DNA from 2 places in the Cycloclasticus zancles 78-ME genome. Region 2 is predicted to be linked to the other one. Evidence: riboswitches for the same ligand, from Rfam matches in the RefSeq annotation. Region 2 holds a riboswitch; the other holds the start of a gene.
The links. Region 2 has a riboswitch for cobalamin ahead of CYCME_RS06750 (TonB-dependent receptor domain-containing protein). Riboswitches for the same ligand answer to the same signal wherever they lie in the genome.
Positions count from the first base shown of each region.

Region 1: it holds a riboswitch for cobalamin, as region 2 does, so the genes downstream of both, CYCME_RS08205 (ribonucleoside-diphosphate reductase subunit alpha) here and CYCME_RS06750 (TonB-dependent receptor domain-containing protein) in region 2, are expected to answer to the same signal.

Region 1 is NC_021917.1:1,698,916-1,706,602, reverse strand. Features, by position in the region: gene CYCME_RS08215 (DUF502 domain-containing protein) at 1-455, shown strand, start outside; gene CYCME_RS08210 (ribonucleotide-diphosphate reductase subunit beta) at 567-1,676, opposite strand; gene CYCME_RS08205 (ribonucleoside-diphosphate reductase subunit alpha) at 1,712-4,504, opposite strand; cobalamin riboswitch at 4,605-4,744, opposite strand; gene CYCME_RS08200 (LysR family transcriptional regulator) at 4,776-5,672, opposite strand; gene metE (5-methyltetrahydropteroyltriglutamate--homocysteine S-methyltransferase) at 5,770-7,687, shown strand, end outside.
Region 2 is NC_021917.1:1,382,968-1,390,654, reverse strand. Features, by position in the region: gene CYCME_RS06770 (response regulator) at 1-37, shown strand, start outside; gene CYCME_RS06765 (GGDEF domain-containing response regulator) at 120-1,835, shown strand; tRNA gene CYCME_RS06760 (tRNA-Leu) at 2,087-2,174, opposite strand; gene CYCME_RS06755 (response regulator) at 2,239-2,886, opposite strand; cobalamin riboswitch at 2,953-3,160, shown strand; gene CYCME_RS06750 (TonB-dependent receptor domain-containing protein) at 3,271-5,094, shown strand; gene CYCME_RS06745 (ABC transporter ATP-binding protein) at 5,132-5,914, opposite strand; gene CYCME_RS06740 (FecCD family ABC transporter permease) at 5,911-6,912, opposite strand; gene CYCME_RS06735 (ABC transporter substrate-binding protein) at 6,935-7,687, opposite strand, start outside.

The DNA of each region.
Region 1 (7,687 bases), 320 kb from region 2:
AGCAATATTACGTGCCTGGCATCGGTTTGTTAGTCGGTATTTGCTTTTTGTTTTGTGTCGGTTTATTGGTTAATGCTTGGATCTTTAAGTGGGTATTTGGACTTGGTGAGAAACTGTTAGAAAGAATTCCATTGATAAAGTCAGTGTATGGCGCACTTCGCGACTTTATGCACTATTTTTCACCATCAGGCGAGCAAAAAGAGCTTAAAAAAGTGGTGATGGTTAGCATTAATAATATGCAATTAATCGGGTTTATGGTCAGTGAGGCAGGTGAGCTTCCTGGTGTTGATATGCCTGATGATAAAGTGGCCGTCTATCTACCCATGAGCTACCAAATAGGCGGGTTTACTGTGTATATATCAAAAGAGAATATTCAGCTCATCGATATGTCTGTAGAAGATGCTATGCGCCAAGTATTGACAGCCGGCTTGTCTAAAAAGAAAACAGCTCCATAGTTTATAAAAAGCATCAATCAAGTGTGTTTTTATCTAAGGGTGAAGGTTTGCCGCAACTATCATTGTCGGCAAACCTTTTATTGATAACACCTTTATAAGACGATTTTTAATTTACCAATTTAATGCACCACCAGTTTGATATTCGGTCACGCGTGTTTCAAAGAAGTTTTTTTCTTTACGCAAATTAGCTTGCTCATCTAACCATGCTAGGGTGTTTTTTGCGCCTGGAAAGGGCTCTTTTAATGCCAAGGTGCGTGAGCGTCGGTTGGCAATAAAGCGAAACTGCTCAATATGGTCAGCTTTGTTGTAGCCTAAAATGGGCTTCTCTAGCAGGTAGTTGGCATAGTCAAGCTCGGCGGCTTCAGCTTCCTCCCAAAGTGCTTGTACTGCCTGTGGGTCTAACTGGATATTTTCTTCAATTAAAATTTGTTTGATAACGCGCAGACCAAAAGAGCAGTGCATGACTTCATCGCGCATAATATATTGAAGTTGCTCGGCAGTTCCCTTCATTAAACCACGCCGTTGTAAGGCAAAAATGGGGCTAAAGCCGTTATAAAACCAAGTTCCTTCAAAAATGGCAGCAAAAAAGAAATACGCCATGACAAAGTTTTGCAGTTCATCTTTATTCGTTAAATCAATGTCGGGGCGCATAATTGAGCCCAGCCGTTGATTACACAATTGAATTTTATGATGTATTTGCGGCACAACGCGATAGCGGTTGTAAATCTCCGATTGGTCAAGCCCAATGGTTTCTATGCAATGTTGGTAGGTCCATGTGTGCATAGCTTCTTCATACACTTGTCGAGCCTGATAAATTTGTAGCTCGGGCGCACTCATCTTTTCCATCACCGCCAATCCGATATTTCTCATGGCGAGAATGTCCGAGGTGGTCAGGTAAGCTAAAACATTTTCATAAACATGGCGCTCTTCGGGCGTTAGTTTATGTTGATAATCATGAATATCTTGAGTCATATTGACATCTAACGGTGTCCAATGATTTTTATTCGCATTGATAAAGTAATTCCATGCCCAGTGATATTTAAAGGGGGCCAGTTGGTTAATGTCAGCCATGCCATTAATTACCCGTTTATCTTCTGGGTTAATTGGCGAGTTAGCTGGCCGTGAAGACGTAGCAGCTTGCGCTTGGTTGACAGTGGGTTTGTTGCTTGATGTGTTTTCTTTGCTTGAGTTTTTCGCAAATGGATCATTCCAATTTAGCATCATAATTCCTCTTAATTTACATGTTAGGTGATGGCCTACTGGCAGGCATCACAATCAGGGTCTAAGATAGAGCAGACCTGCGGTGCTTGTTCGGACGTCGCGTCGTTATGATTATCATTTTGTTCCATATGGGTCGCCCCTATGGAGCGCAAATAATAGGTACACTTTAGGCCTCTTGCCCAAGCGAGCATGTAGAGACTATCGAGTTTTTGGCCTGATGCTTCAGCCATATAAAGGTTGAGACTTTGTGATTGATCAAGCCATTTTTGTCGCCGCCCAGCCGCTTCAATGAGCCAGCGCGAATCTATTTCAAATGCTGTTGCATAAAGGGCTTTAAGTGCTTCAGGTACACGTTCAATGTGTTGCACAGAACCGTCGTAGTACTTTAAGTCATTAATCATGACCTCATCCCACAGGCCAAGCTCTTTGAGATCAGCCACCAAATGAGTATTGATAACAGTAAACTCACCAGACAGATTAGATTTAACAAACATGTTTTGATAGGTTGGCTCGATAGATTGCGAAACGCCGCAAATATTTGAGATCGTGGCCGTTGGTGCAATCGCCAAACAGTTACTATTTCGCATACCTGTGTTCATTACTTGCTGGCGTAAGCTGTCCCAGTCTAGGGTTTGACTTTGGTCAACTTGTAAATACTGGCCACGCAGCTCAGCCAGCGTTTTTAATGAGTCAATCGGTAAAATGCCTTTGCTCCATAAAGAGCCTTTGAAACTAGGGTAGGAACCCCGTTCAGCGGCTAACTTACAGGAGGCGCTAATGGCGTAATAGCTGATTAACTCCATTGATTTATCAGCAAACTCAACCGCTTGTTCACTGCTGTAGGGTATTTTTAATTGTTGTAAACTGTCTTGAAAGCCCATTATGCCCAGGCCAACTGGGCGATGCTTTAAGTTTGAGTTGCGCGCTTGCGGGACACTGTAATAATTGTAATCAATCACGTTATCGAGCATTCGCATGGCGGTGGTAATTGTTTTTTCTAAATGTACAAGATCCAGTTCGTTACCCTGTAGATGGGCGGGTAGATTGATAGAACCCAAATTGCAAACAGCAATTTCTTGCTCACTGGTATGTAAGGTGATTTCGGTACAAAGATTCGAGCTGTTAACAACACCGACATGCTGATTGGTATAGCGAATGTTACAAGGGTCTTTAAAGGTAATCCAAGGGTGACCGGTTTCAAATAACATGCCCAGCATTTTTCGCCAAAGATCTACTGCTTTGATGGTTTTATGTAATTTTATCTCGCCTTGCTGAGCTTTCTGCTCGCACAGCTGGTACGCCTTTTTAAAGGCTTCACCAGTTAAGGCATGAAGGTGGGGCACTTCGTCGGGTGAAAAAAGAGTCCAATCATCTTGTTCGATAACGCGTTGCATAAATAGATCAGGGATCCAGTTAGCGGTGTTCATATCGTGGGTGCGGCGGCGCTCATCACCGGTGTTTTTTCGAAGCTCTAAAAAGGCTTCAATATCAATATGCCATGTTTCAAGGTAGGCACAAACAGCCCCTTTACGTTTGCCACCTTGATTAACCGCAACCGCGGTGTCATTGGCGACTTTTAAAAAGGGAATCACTCCTTGAGATTGGCCATTGGTTCCTTTGATCTCAGCGCCTAAGGCACGAACTTGCGTCCAATCATTGCCTAGCCCACCGGCATATTTAGAGAGTAAGGCGTTATCTCTGAAAGAAGAGTAAATATCGGCCAAATCATCGTTAACGGTGGTGAGGTAGCAGCTGGACAGTTGTGGCCTTGGTGTTCCCGCATTGAATAAGGTTGGTGTCGAACTCATAAAGTCAAAAGATGAGAGTAATTGATAAAACTCAATCGCTCGTTCTTCTCGCTCAACCTCATTAATTGCTAAGCCCATTGCCACGCGCATAAAAAAGGCTTGTGGTAACTCAAAACGGGTGTCTTTTGTGTGAATGAAATAACGGTCGTAGAGTGTTTGTAAACCAAGGTAACTAAAATTAAAATCACGCTCACTTTGTAGCGCTTCGGCTAGCTTATCTAGGTCGAATCTTGATAATTCTTCATCTAATAAGTTTAATGAAACGGCTTTGTTGATATACGCTTTGAAATACTCAGGATAGTGGGTGAGCATCTCCGCTTGGCTTCGGCTGGTGGTTTGTTGGTGAGTAAAACTTAATGCCTCGGTGCGTAAATTATTAAGCAGCAACCTTGCTGCCAATTGGCTATAGTCGGGGTCTGTGTCAATCAAGCCTCTGGCACCCATAACAATGGCTTGTTGGAAGGCGGACTCGGGCATTTCATCAAAAAGGTTATTTTTAATTTCGTTGATTACTCGTTCGACTGAAATATCATTAAGCCCTTCGGCGCACTCTGATATTAAGTCGCTCAGCGATTCTTCGTTAAATGGCTGGAGGGACTGGTCAACTTGCTGGATGCTAATTTGCCAGCTGGATTGTTCAGCTGTTTCTTCGGCAGAGCGTTCAGCGGATCGTTGTTCACGATACAAAACATAGGCACGGGCTACCTTATGCAAATCGGCGCGCATCAGTGCTAATTCCACTTGGTCTTGTATGCTTTCGATATGAATGGTGTCACTTATCGATAGATGCCTAACAATAGCCTGTTGTACTTGGCTGCTTAGTTGAGTGGCAAGATCGTGAATATGACTAGATTGTTGTGTATGTTCACCTTCTACCGCCAATAAGGCTTTACTGATGGCAATATAAATTTTATTAACATCGAATTGGGTTAGTTGCCCGTTGCGGCGAATAACTTGATAGTTGACAGCTTGCGCAGCTGCTGGATGATCTGTTGTTAAAGCGACAGAAAGATCGTTCATTGTTAAATCCTCAGGTTGATTATTAGGCAAACCTCGAGGCAACAATGGGAAAAAGTGATATCAATACGGGGCTGATACATCACTGATTACAATCCTTAACGCGAGGCTTGGCAAAAAATAGAGGTAATCGGACTGAGTGAATATAAGATTCACAACACCGTTGCGCGACAGTTCTGGATTCTAACCAGATTCCCCTCAAATACTATATATAGTGCTTAACTATTTATTGGCTAACAAGATAATGTAAAATTAATGTATTTACAAGTGCTTGTTATTTTTTATTTTTGAACCCCCGTGCTAATTCAATAAAGGCACTAATGTAAGGTGTTTCAATATCTTGGTCACGGCAAGCAGCATGTAACATCCCATGCATGCCCTTAGCGCCCAGTGGTTTTCCAATTAATGACTGTGCTGTTGTTGGCGCATCCAATAACCAGTCGGGTAGGGCAGCCACCCCTTGGCCAACGGCAATTAATTGCATCATCATTGTGGTTAACTCAACCTGACGAACTTGCGCGGGTTCTACATTGGCAGGGTCTAGGTAGTGTCTAAATACATCAAGGCGACTACGCTCAACTGGGTAGGTAATAAGCGTTTGCTCGGCTAAGTCTTCTGCGTTAATGAAGGCTTTATCTTTCAATGGATGCTGATCATTCATCACTAACAAGGCTTGATACGGAAACAGCGTTAAGAATGAAAGACCTGGTTTATCAACTGGGTCGGTACTAATAACCAAGTCAATTTCACCACGACTCAGCGCCGGTAGCGGATTAAAACTCATACCGAGTTTGATATCAATATGGATGTCTGGCCATTGCTTGCGGTATTGCTCTAAGGTTGGTAATAACCATTCAAAACAGGCATGACATTCAATGGTAATAAAAAGCCTTCCTGCTTTGCCATTAGCAATTTGTTTAAGCTCATGCTCGGTGTTTTCAACCAACGGTAATACTCGCTCAGCTAGATCTAATAAGCGTTGCCCCGCATCAGTAAGCCCGAGGGGCTTGTGTTGGCGGAAAAACAGCGTCGTTTCAAAGTGGTTCTCAATTGTTTTTATTTGGTGTGATAAGGCCGATGGTGTCAGATGAAGCTTTTGTGCGGCTTGATTAAGGTTTTTACTGCGGGCAATGGTGTAAATGGCCCTGAGGTGTCGAATTTCTAAGATCATGGTGAATTTATTTCAACTTAATGGTGAAAATTATGAGATTGATTCAATTCTATGCTTGCTGGATACTTCTCGCAACATAAAAATAATGAGGTTAAAGATGATTCGTACACATAATTTAGGTTTTCCACGTATTGGCGCGCAAAGAGAGTTAAAAAAATCATTAGAGTCGTATTGGCAAGGAGAGATAGATTCGCAAGATTTGTTTAATAATGGCCAACAATTAAGAAAGAACAACTGGCAAACTCAAGCTGACTCGGGCTTAGACCTTATACCCGTGGGTGATTTTTCGTGGTATGACCATGTGCTAGATATGAGCGCCTTACTAGGCTGTATACCTGAACGATTTAAGCATGATGGTGGTGCAGTGGATATTGACACGTACTTTCGGATGGCGCGTGGCCGTTCTGTTGATGGTGGTGATGTTAGCGCTTGCGAAATGACTAAATGGTTTGATACGAATTATCACTATATCGTGCCCGAATTTCAGCCCGAGCAGTCGTTTAAGCTATCCACTGAAAAGTTGTTTGATGAGGTAAATGAAGCGCTTCAATTAGGCCATCGTGTTAAACCCGTTATTTTAGGCCCGCTGAGTTTTCTTTGGCTTGGCAAGGCAGAGGGCGAGGCGTTCGATAAGTTAAACGTGCTCGATCAACTGCTGGCAGCTTATGGTGAGATATTAAATCGTTTATCTGATCTGGGTGTCGAATGGGTACAAATTGATGAGCCTATTTTAGTCCTCGATTTGCCTGATCAATGGAAGTTAGCCTTTGAACAGGCCTACCATAAATTACAACGAGGCGATCTAAAGTTATTGGTGGCAAGCTACTTTGGCGAGTTAGCTGACAATTTAAAGCTTGTTTGCGATTTGCCCGTGGCAGGGCTGCACATCGATGCGATTAGAAGCCCCGAACAAGTCCAACAACTGATTGACTGGTTGCCCAGTTATAAGGTGTTGTCAGTCGGTATTATTGATGGCCGAAATGTTTGGAAAAACAATTTGGGCGCGACAGTCAGCGTGACACAAGCTATTCAACAACATTGGGCTGGCGAGTTATGGCTGGCACCTTCTTGCTCTTTACTGCATGTGCCTGTTAATTTGGCGTTTGAAACGTCATTATCGGATGATATTAAATCTTGGTTATCTTTTGCCACAGAAAAACTTACCGAGTTACGGTTGGTAAAAGCCGCGGTGTTAGATAATAACTGTTTATCAAGCGATGAGTTTTCACGTAATAGGGAAGCCATTAGCAATAGAGAAAATTCTTCGCTGGTGCATAATAAAGACGTTCAGCGATGTTTAGAGAATGTGAAAAGCTTAAGCTTAAAGCGAGGCTTAGATTTTAACGAGCGGATTAAACTTCAACAGCAGCATTTGCGCCTGCCTAATTTCCCAACGACGACCATTGGCTCGTTTCCACAAACCACCGATATTAGATCAAACAGGCGACGTTACAAACAAGGTGAGCTTTCTCAGGCAGACTACCAATCAGTCATGCAACAAGAGATTGCTGATGTCATTGCCAAGCAAGAAGCGCTAGGCTTGGATGTGTTGGTGCATGGTGAGCCAGAAAGAAACGACATGGTGGAGTATTTTGGCGAACAACTACAGGGTTTTGCCTTTACACAAAACGGTTGGGTGCAATCATATGGCTCGCGTTGTGTTAAACCGCCGATTATTTATGGGGATGTGTCTAGACCTCAAGCAATGACTGTGAATTGGGCTAGCTATGCACAATCGTTAACCGATAAGCCGGTTAAAGGCATGTTGACTGGGCCGGTGACCATTTTGAATTGGTCGTTTGTTAGAGATGATCAAGACCGTGCGACTACATGCCAACAAATAGCCTTAGCAATAAGAGATGAGGTACTGGATCTAGAAAAAGCAGGTATTCGCATTATTCAAATAGATGAAGCGGCTTTAAGAGAAGGCTTACCATTGCGAAAAAAACAATGGTCAGAATACTTAAACAGGGCTATTGAGGCTTTTTGTATTACCACCTCAGGGGTGAAAAATG
Region 2 (7,687 bases):
AGATAGTTATTGGAAAATTGTCCAATTACCTAAATGAAAAACAATAAAACCAAATAATATAAAACTTAGCAACTATACTGATTTTAATAGCTGGTTAACTTTGGAAAGCGTGTCAAGATATGAATATACTAATAGTTGATGATGATATTGTTGACAGAGAACTTATTACAAGGACTTTAAAGCGCAGCAATATATCGTGTGAAATTTCGGGTGTAGAGTCAGTAGATCAAGGACTTGAACAATTAAAAAAAACGGAATTTGATGCCGTTTTACTCGATTATAACTTACCAAAACGTAATGGTATTGAGTTATTAGTTGAACTGAGAAGCGTCCATGAACGACATGACATCCCAGTTATAATGATGAGCACGTCAAAAGACGACGAACTAGCGCTTAACTGTATTAACGCAGGCGCGCAAGATTTCCTTGTGAAAACTGAAATAAACGTTTTTCGATTACAAAGAGCCATTGTTAATTCACATGCGAGAGCTGATCTAGAAAAACGTCTCTATCAAAGCTATCAACACACTAAAGAACTTGCAGAACAAGATAGTTTAACTGGCATATCCAGCCGTTATCATTTTGATGAATCTTTGAGTAATGATTTAAAAAGTAACGAAAGAAATAAAACAACGCTCGCGTTATTATTAATTGACCTCGACCATTTCAAATACGTTAACGATAATTATGGACATGACATTGGTGACAGCTTATTAATAGAAGTAGTCAACCGAATACATCGTTGCTTAAGAGGAAATGAATTATTTGCTCGTCTTGGTGGTGACGAATTTGCAATAACCTTAACCAATATAAACTCAGCTAATAATGCCACGCATGTTGCACAACGTATTATAGATGCATTAAGTGAGCCATTTACGATTGATAATCACATCATCACTTCAGCAGCGAGTATTGGTATTTCCATTTCTCCAGATGATAGCGTTAACCCAAAAGAACTATTTAAATACGCTGATATAGCAATGTATAAAGCTAAAAGCAAAGGGCGTAATCAATTTTCGTTTTTCGAAGAAGCAATGCAAGTAGAGTTTTTATCGAATTTTCATATTGAAAATCAGTTAAAAGAAGCGCTTAAAAATAAACATTTTAACCTGCATTACCAACCTGTTATGGATCCAAAGACTCAACAGTTAACAGGGGTAGAAGCATTAATTCGCTGGGAAGTCGATGGTGTAGCAATAAGCCCAGATAAGTTTATACCTATTGCTGAAAAATCTAGGTTAATTTTAGATATTGGTCAATGGGTGATTGAACAAGCGATAAAACGATTAAGTGATTTAAATCTAAACCATTCGCAATCAATTACTATGGCTATTAACTTATCAGCGGTACAGTTAACAAATGACAGTGTAATCGACGTCATTCACGACTGTATAAAACAATATAATGTCGATGCCAATTTAATTGAATTTGAAATAACAGAAACAGCCTTAATTGTTGAACCAGAAAAAACGGTGAAAATAATACAAGCAATCAGTGATTTAGGTTGCAAAATATCACTGGATGACTTTGGTACTGGCTTTTCTTCATTGTCGCACTTACATAGCTTTCCTATTGATATTGTAAAAATAGACAAATCTTTAATGCCTAGTTATTTCTCAACAGAAAAAGTGAAAAAATTATTATCAGGTTTAATTGTCATGCTTAAATCTTTAAAGCTTCAAATTGTTGCCGAAGGTGTTGAAACACAGGATGATTTAGATTTATGTATAAATTTAGGCGTTGATAAAGTTCAAGGCTACTTTTTTGATAAAGCACTGCCAGTTGATGTGTTTGAACGGAAATATTTACAACTAAATAACAAAAAAGTGCTGTAAAACTTTATACCGTCATTAATTAAACATCTTAAGCTTTTTGTACTCAGCAAAAGTTTTAATTCAGGAAGTACGCTTTCATCAAACGGGCTGAAGTCATCATAGTCTTCTTACTTAGCCTAAAGAATAATTTTAAGTAATATATATATTTACGCACCTGCTAGGGTGTTGACTATCTTTTTCAATAGAGTGTTTATCCGAAACTGCAATAAAAAAGCCCCAGCACGATTAAATGCTGAGGCCTTGTTATTCAATGGTGCCTGGGGCCGGAATCGAACCGGCACGACTGTTAAGGTCGCGGGATTTTAAGTCCCGTGTGTCTACCAATTTCACCACCCAGGCAATCAAATTGAGCGCGAATTTTACCCTATGATGACGATAATGACGAGTGGAAATTATTATAAATTTATAAATTTTTTAGCAGACCTTCATTAATGGCCAATTTAACAAGTTCGATATCGTTAGAAACGCCTAGTTTTTCGTGTGCTCGATAGCGATGCGTGTTAACTGTTTTGGGGCTGATCGATAATGAATTCGCAATATCTGCAATTCTATGGCCATCAACAATTTTTGTTACTATTTGTAACTCTCTACTGCTTAACTGGCTAAAAACATTCTTTTCTGGTTCTTGCCCACTGAAGATTAAGTTGGTTGCCACTGCAGAGGACAGGTAGTTTTTACCTTGGTAAACCGACATAATCGCGCTTGTCATTTCATTAACCGCGCAGCCTTTATTGATATAACCTTTAGCACCTAACTTTATAGCCTGATGCGGGATAGGGCCATCGTCATACACACTTAGGGCAATAATTTTAGAACTGGGTTCGCGCCTTAATATTCGTTTCAAAGCTTCGGCGCCACCTATACCCGGCATATTTAAGTCCATTAGGATAACGTCTGGCTTGAGTTGTTCGGCTAATTTAACGGCTTCTTCACCCGATGAGCCAATCGCCACAACTTCAATATCCGGGTCAGATTGCAAGATGTGCTCTATACCACTTCTAACTAACTCATGATCGTCAACAAGTAGAACCTTAATACTATTCGAATTCATTAGATATTGATTTTCTTCAATTAATTAACCTAGCGCTCATCTTGACTAGCATAGACTAAATCAAAGATAATGCCCACGCTTTTTGGTATTAGGCCTTAGCCTAATTAAAAGGGAAGTTGGTACGATTTAATCAAACCCAACGCTGCCCCCGCAACGGTATATAAGTAACATGTATCAACAGCCACTGTGTCAAAACATGGGAAGGCGATACATCGGTTAACAGAACATTAGCCACTTATGAGCCCGGAGACCTGCCAAAGGCAAACCGGTACGTTGCGGGTGGGCAACTGGGCTGACGTTGGTTTCCTTTATTCAACTTCATCACATTTCCTCACGTGCGTCTTTTAACTGGCGCGGGGCTGCGCCTTCTAACGAGGAAATCTCATGAAAAAAACCCTTTTGGCTGCAAGCGTTGCCGCCGTTATACCTTTTACTCCTTCAATTGTATTCGCCAGTGATGATGCGCTTATTGTGACGGCTACACGTACGGCTCAAACGGCTGATGAAACATTGGCCTCTGTCTCGGTTGTGACCAAAGAAGAGATCGAAAAGTATCAATATAAAACGGTTGCAGAGGCTATTTCAGGACTTCCTGGTGTAACGATTGCCAACACAGGTGGTTTAGGCAAGCAAACGTCATTATTTTTACGCGGTACAGAGTCTAACCATACCCAGGTTTTATTAAACGGCGTTAAGTTGGCAACGAATGCATTTGGTGCGCCTCAAATTGAGCATATTCCACTTAACCAAATTGAGCGTATTGAGTTGGTTCGTGGGCCGCAATCAAGCTTATATGGCTCTGGTTCTATTGGTGGAACTATTCAAATTTTCACTAAAAAGGGAAGCGGTGAGCTAACACCTCATCTTTCGGTTGGTTTTGGTACGCATGATACGAAAGAAACCACGTTTGGCATTTCTGGTGGAGATGCATCTAATTGGTATAGCTTAAGCGGCGGCTATACAGAAACAAATGGTTTTAACAGCTGTGATGGTCGAAGTGGCACATTATTTATTGGTTGTTTCGCTACCGAGCCTGACGACGATGCTTATAGAAACACTAATGCCTCTATACGAGCAGGGCACCGCTTTGCAAACTCTGCTGAGCTAGAGTTTTTTAGCTTATACAGTGAGGGGCAAAGTGAATACGATGGTTATTTCAACACAACGGACTTTTTGCAACATACCTTTGGTGCTAAGTTGACGGCTGATGTGTCAGATAGATGGACTGTAAAAGCAACCTTAAGCCAAGGCAGAATTGAGGCTGATAACGAAGGAGCATTTGCAGCCAGTTTTGCTGATAATCAACAAGACCATTTTAGCCTGCAAAATGACTTTCAAATTAATGATGAACACGTGTTGGTGTTAGGTTATGACTACGAAGATGACAAAATAAAAGAATCGGGTGGCTTCACAGAAACCAATCGTCATAGCAATGCCGTTTTTGCTCAATTATTAGGTGAATATGGTGCGCATTCTTACCAATTAGCCGTTAGAAATGAAGATAATGAGCAGTTTGGTAGCAATACCACGGGTAACATTGCTTGGGGTACGTCGCTTTCTAATAATTTACGCTTAAACGCATCGTTTGGAACAGCTTTTGTTGCGCCAGCCCTTGTTGATCTTTATTCTCCATTTGGTGCAAACCCTAATCTAGATGCTGAGCGCTCTAAGTCCTTTGAACTAGGTTTAGTGGGCAAACACGCAGATATTACGTGGTCGGCAAGTGCTTACCGTACAAAAATTAAAGACTTGATTGCACTGGATAGTTTATGGGTTCCTCAAAATATTTCCGAGGCATTGATAAAAGGGCTTGAGCTTCAAGCAGCCACTGATATTGCTGGAATAAATGTCGATGGCCAGTTTTCTTGGATTGACCCTGAAAATAAAAGCGGCGGCGTAAACGATGGTAATGTGTTGGCTAGACGTGCTGAACAAACCTTTACCTTGAATGCCAATAAAGCATTTGGTGATTTTAGTTTTGCAAGTAAGGTGTTTGTGTCGGGCCGTCGCTTTGATGATGTTGCAAACAATCGCCGTCTTGCCGGTTTTACCACCGTCGATTTAGTGGGTGCTTATAAAATAAACAAGGACTTAACAGCACAAGTAAAAGTTGCTAATTTATTTAATGAAGAATATGAAACAGTAGCGGGTTACAACACAGATGATGCGAATGTATTTTTCTCATTAAGCTATCAACCGGCTAATTAGTCTCGTTAGCAGTTTTTAGATGGACTAGGGGGAGGGCCTATGCCTTCTCCCTTTTTTTATGCTGCCAAGGTAAAACCCATTGGCTCCCTTGGTGCTCGCCAAAAATTGCATCAACACCATAAACAGCCTGCATGTTTTCAGTCGTTAGTACTTCGTTGGCGATACCTTCAGATGTTTTTATCCCGTTATTCAGTAAAACAAGATTCTCACAATACCTCATCGCTAAGTGCAGTTCATGTAAAACAATAATGACTGTTTTTCCTTTTTTCGCCAGCGTTTGCAATAACGCCATTACCTCAATTTGATGCCGTGGGTCGAGCGATACGATCGGCTCATCTGCTAGTAAAATAGGGCTCTCTGTGGCCAGCGCTCGGGCTAACATAACCCGTGCTCGCTCACCGCCAGATAGCTCATTAACCGAGCGGCCGATTAGGTGTTCTATATCCACTTCTTTAATAGCTTTTTCTACTGCCTGTAAACTCAAATTGTCTGCATGATGGCCATCATTATGCGGGTGCCTGCCTAACATAACGACCCGTTCAACGGTTAACGGCCAATGGCATTCGCCGAGTTGCGGCAAATAGGTTATTTCTTTCGCTAATTCAAGCGCTTGCAAGGCGTGAATGTCTTTGCCTGCCAAACGTATTACACCCGATTCAATCGGCAGTAAACCAGCTAAGGCACGCATCAGCGTGGATTTACCGGCTCCATTAGGGCCAATTAATCCAGTGAGTTTTCCTGCTGGAAACTGAATACTCATATTTTTTAATATGCTGTGGCCGGATAAACTAACAGCTATGTTTGATGCCACTAAACTCATGACAGCCACTCTCGTCTGGATTTTAAAATTAAATGTAAAAAGAAAGGGGCGCCTAATAAGGCGGTTAATACGCCAATTTTAAGTTCTTGTTGCGTCGGTATTAAACGAACAAGCATATCGGCTGCTAATAGTAATATAGCACCACCCAGTGCGCTGCATATTAATAGCCGCCCGGGTTGGTAGCCCACATATGGCCGCAGTAAGTGGGGGACTACTAAGCCTACAAAGCCAATACCACCGCTTACCGATACCGCAGAACCAACTGCTAAGGCAACGCCTAAAATAATACGTCGATTAAGCTTTGCCAAGTTAACACCCAAGGATTGGGCGGTGTCTTCACCGAGTGAGAGTACATCTAAATCGCGCCGTCCTTTTAACATTAACCACCAGCCTAATAGGGTTGGCAGCAAAATTAACCAAACGTGTGTAAAGCTTCTCTCGGCTAAGGAGCCCATTAACCAGAAAAATATTTCAAGAGAAGCATAAGGATTAGGCGATAAGTTGAGCGCTAACGCTGTTAAGGCCGCTGCAAGGCTACTAACAGCGACGCCCGCCAATATTAGGGTGAGCATGCTGCTATTTTTACCGGTTAATAAGTACAGAAAAACAACCGCTAATAAAGCACCGGCTATCCCCCCGAGCGGTAATGCCATTGGGAAAACAGCGCTTAAGCCAAAGTAAAAAACAATCACTGCGCCCAAGGCGGCACTGCTTGATACACCGATAACACCGGGTTCGGCTAATGGATTTCTAACCATGCCTTGTAAGGCCGCGCCGGATAAACCTAATGACGCGCCAATCAGCACAGCGAGTAGGGTGCGGGGTAAACGAATTTCTTCAAATACAATAGACTCTAATGTGGAATTGTTATTAAGAATGCTTTTTAAGCTATTGATAATACTTATATTTAATTCACCTATTATTAATGAAAATGCCATTAACACTAACAGGCCCATTGATAAGATTGCTGTTAAACGGGTTTCGTTATGGTTAGTCATTAAGCGAGTTTGCATGGGTGTATTAAAGGGGTTGCGCTAATAATTGCTGCTGTAGGTAACTCGCTGCAGCGAAACTAGACGGTCCTGCACAACTCCAATATCTATCAGGAATGGTTATTCTTTTTACCTGTTTGAGCGCTGCATACCGATGGATGGCCTGGTGCTGCAAAATTTGGTGCGCTAAGCTGTTGGTGTTGTTATTGGAGCGTCCTAATAGAAGAATGTCTGGCTTTGATGCCAGTAGAGATTCTAGCGATAGCGGGGCAACATAATCTAAATTCAACTCCGCAGCAATATTTCTTAGCCCCGCCATTGTTAAAATTTCATTGACGATAGTCTGCTGGCCTGCGGTAAAGCCATTGGCATAGTAAACAGCTGCTCGTTGAGATCTGTTATCTTGTGCCGCAATGATGTTAGCTAACTGTTTGCGCATAGCCAGAACAAGCGCCTCGGCACGAGCAGGTTCGCCAATTTGCTGACCTAAAAAGCGCACTTGCTGAAAAATGCCGTCACTGTTAATAGGTAAGCCTAACTTGATCACCTTATAACCTAACTCTTCAAGTAGCTGGTTAGTTGGTTGGGCGGTAAATTCACCAGCAACAATTAAGTCTGGCTTAAGTGCCATAATCTCTTCAATACGGCTACTATGTTGATGATATTGAGCCGCTTTTTGGTATAAATAAGAGGCTTCTGGGTTCGCTGCTAATGGCGTAATAGCAATTAACCGCTCGGGCGGTAATAGTGCCATTAATAGCTGATCGGCACATAGGTTTAA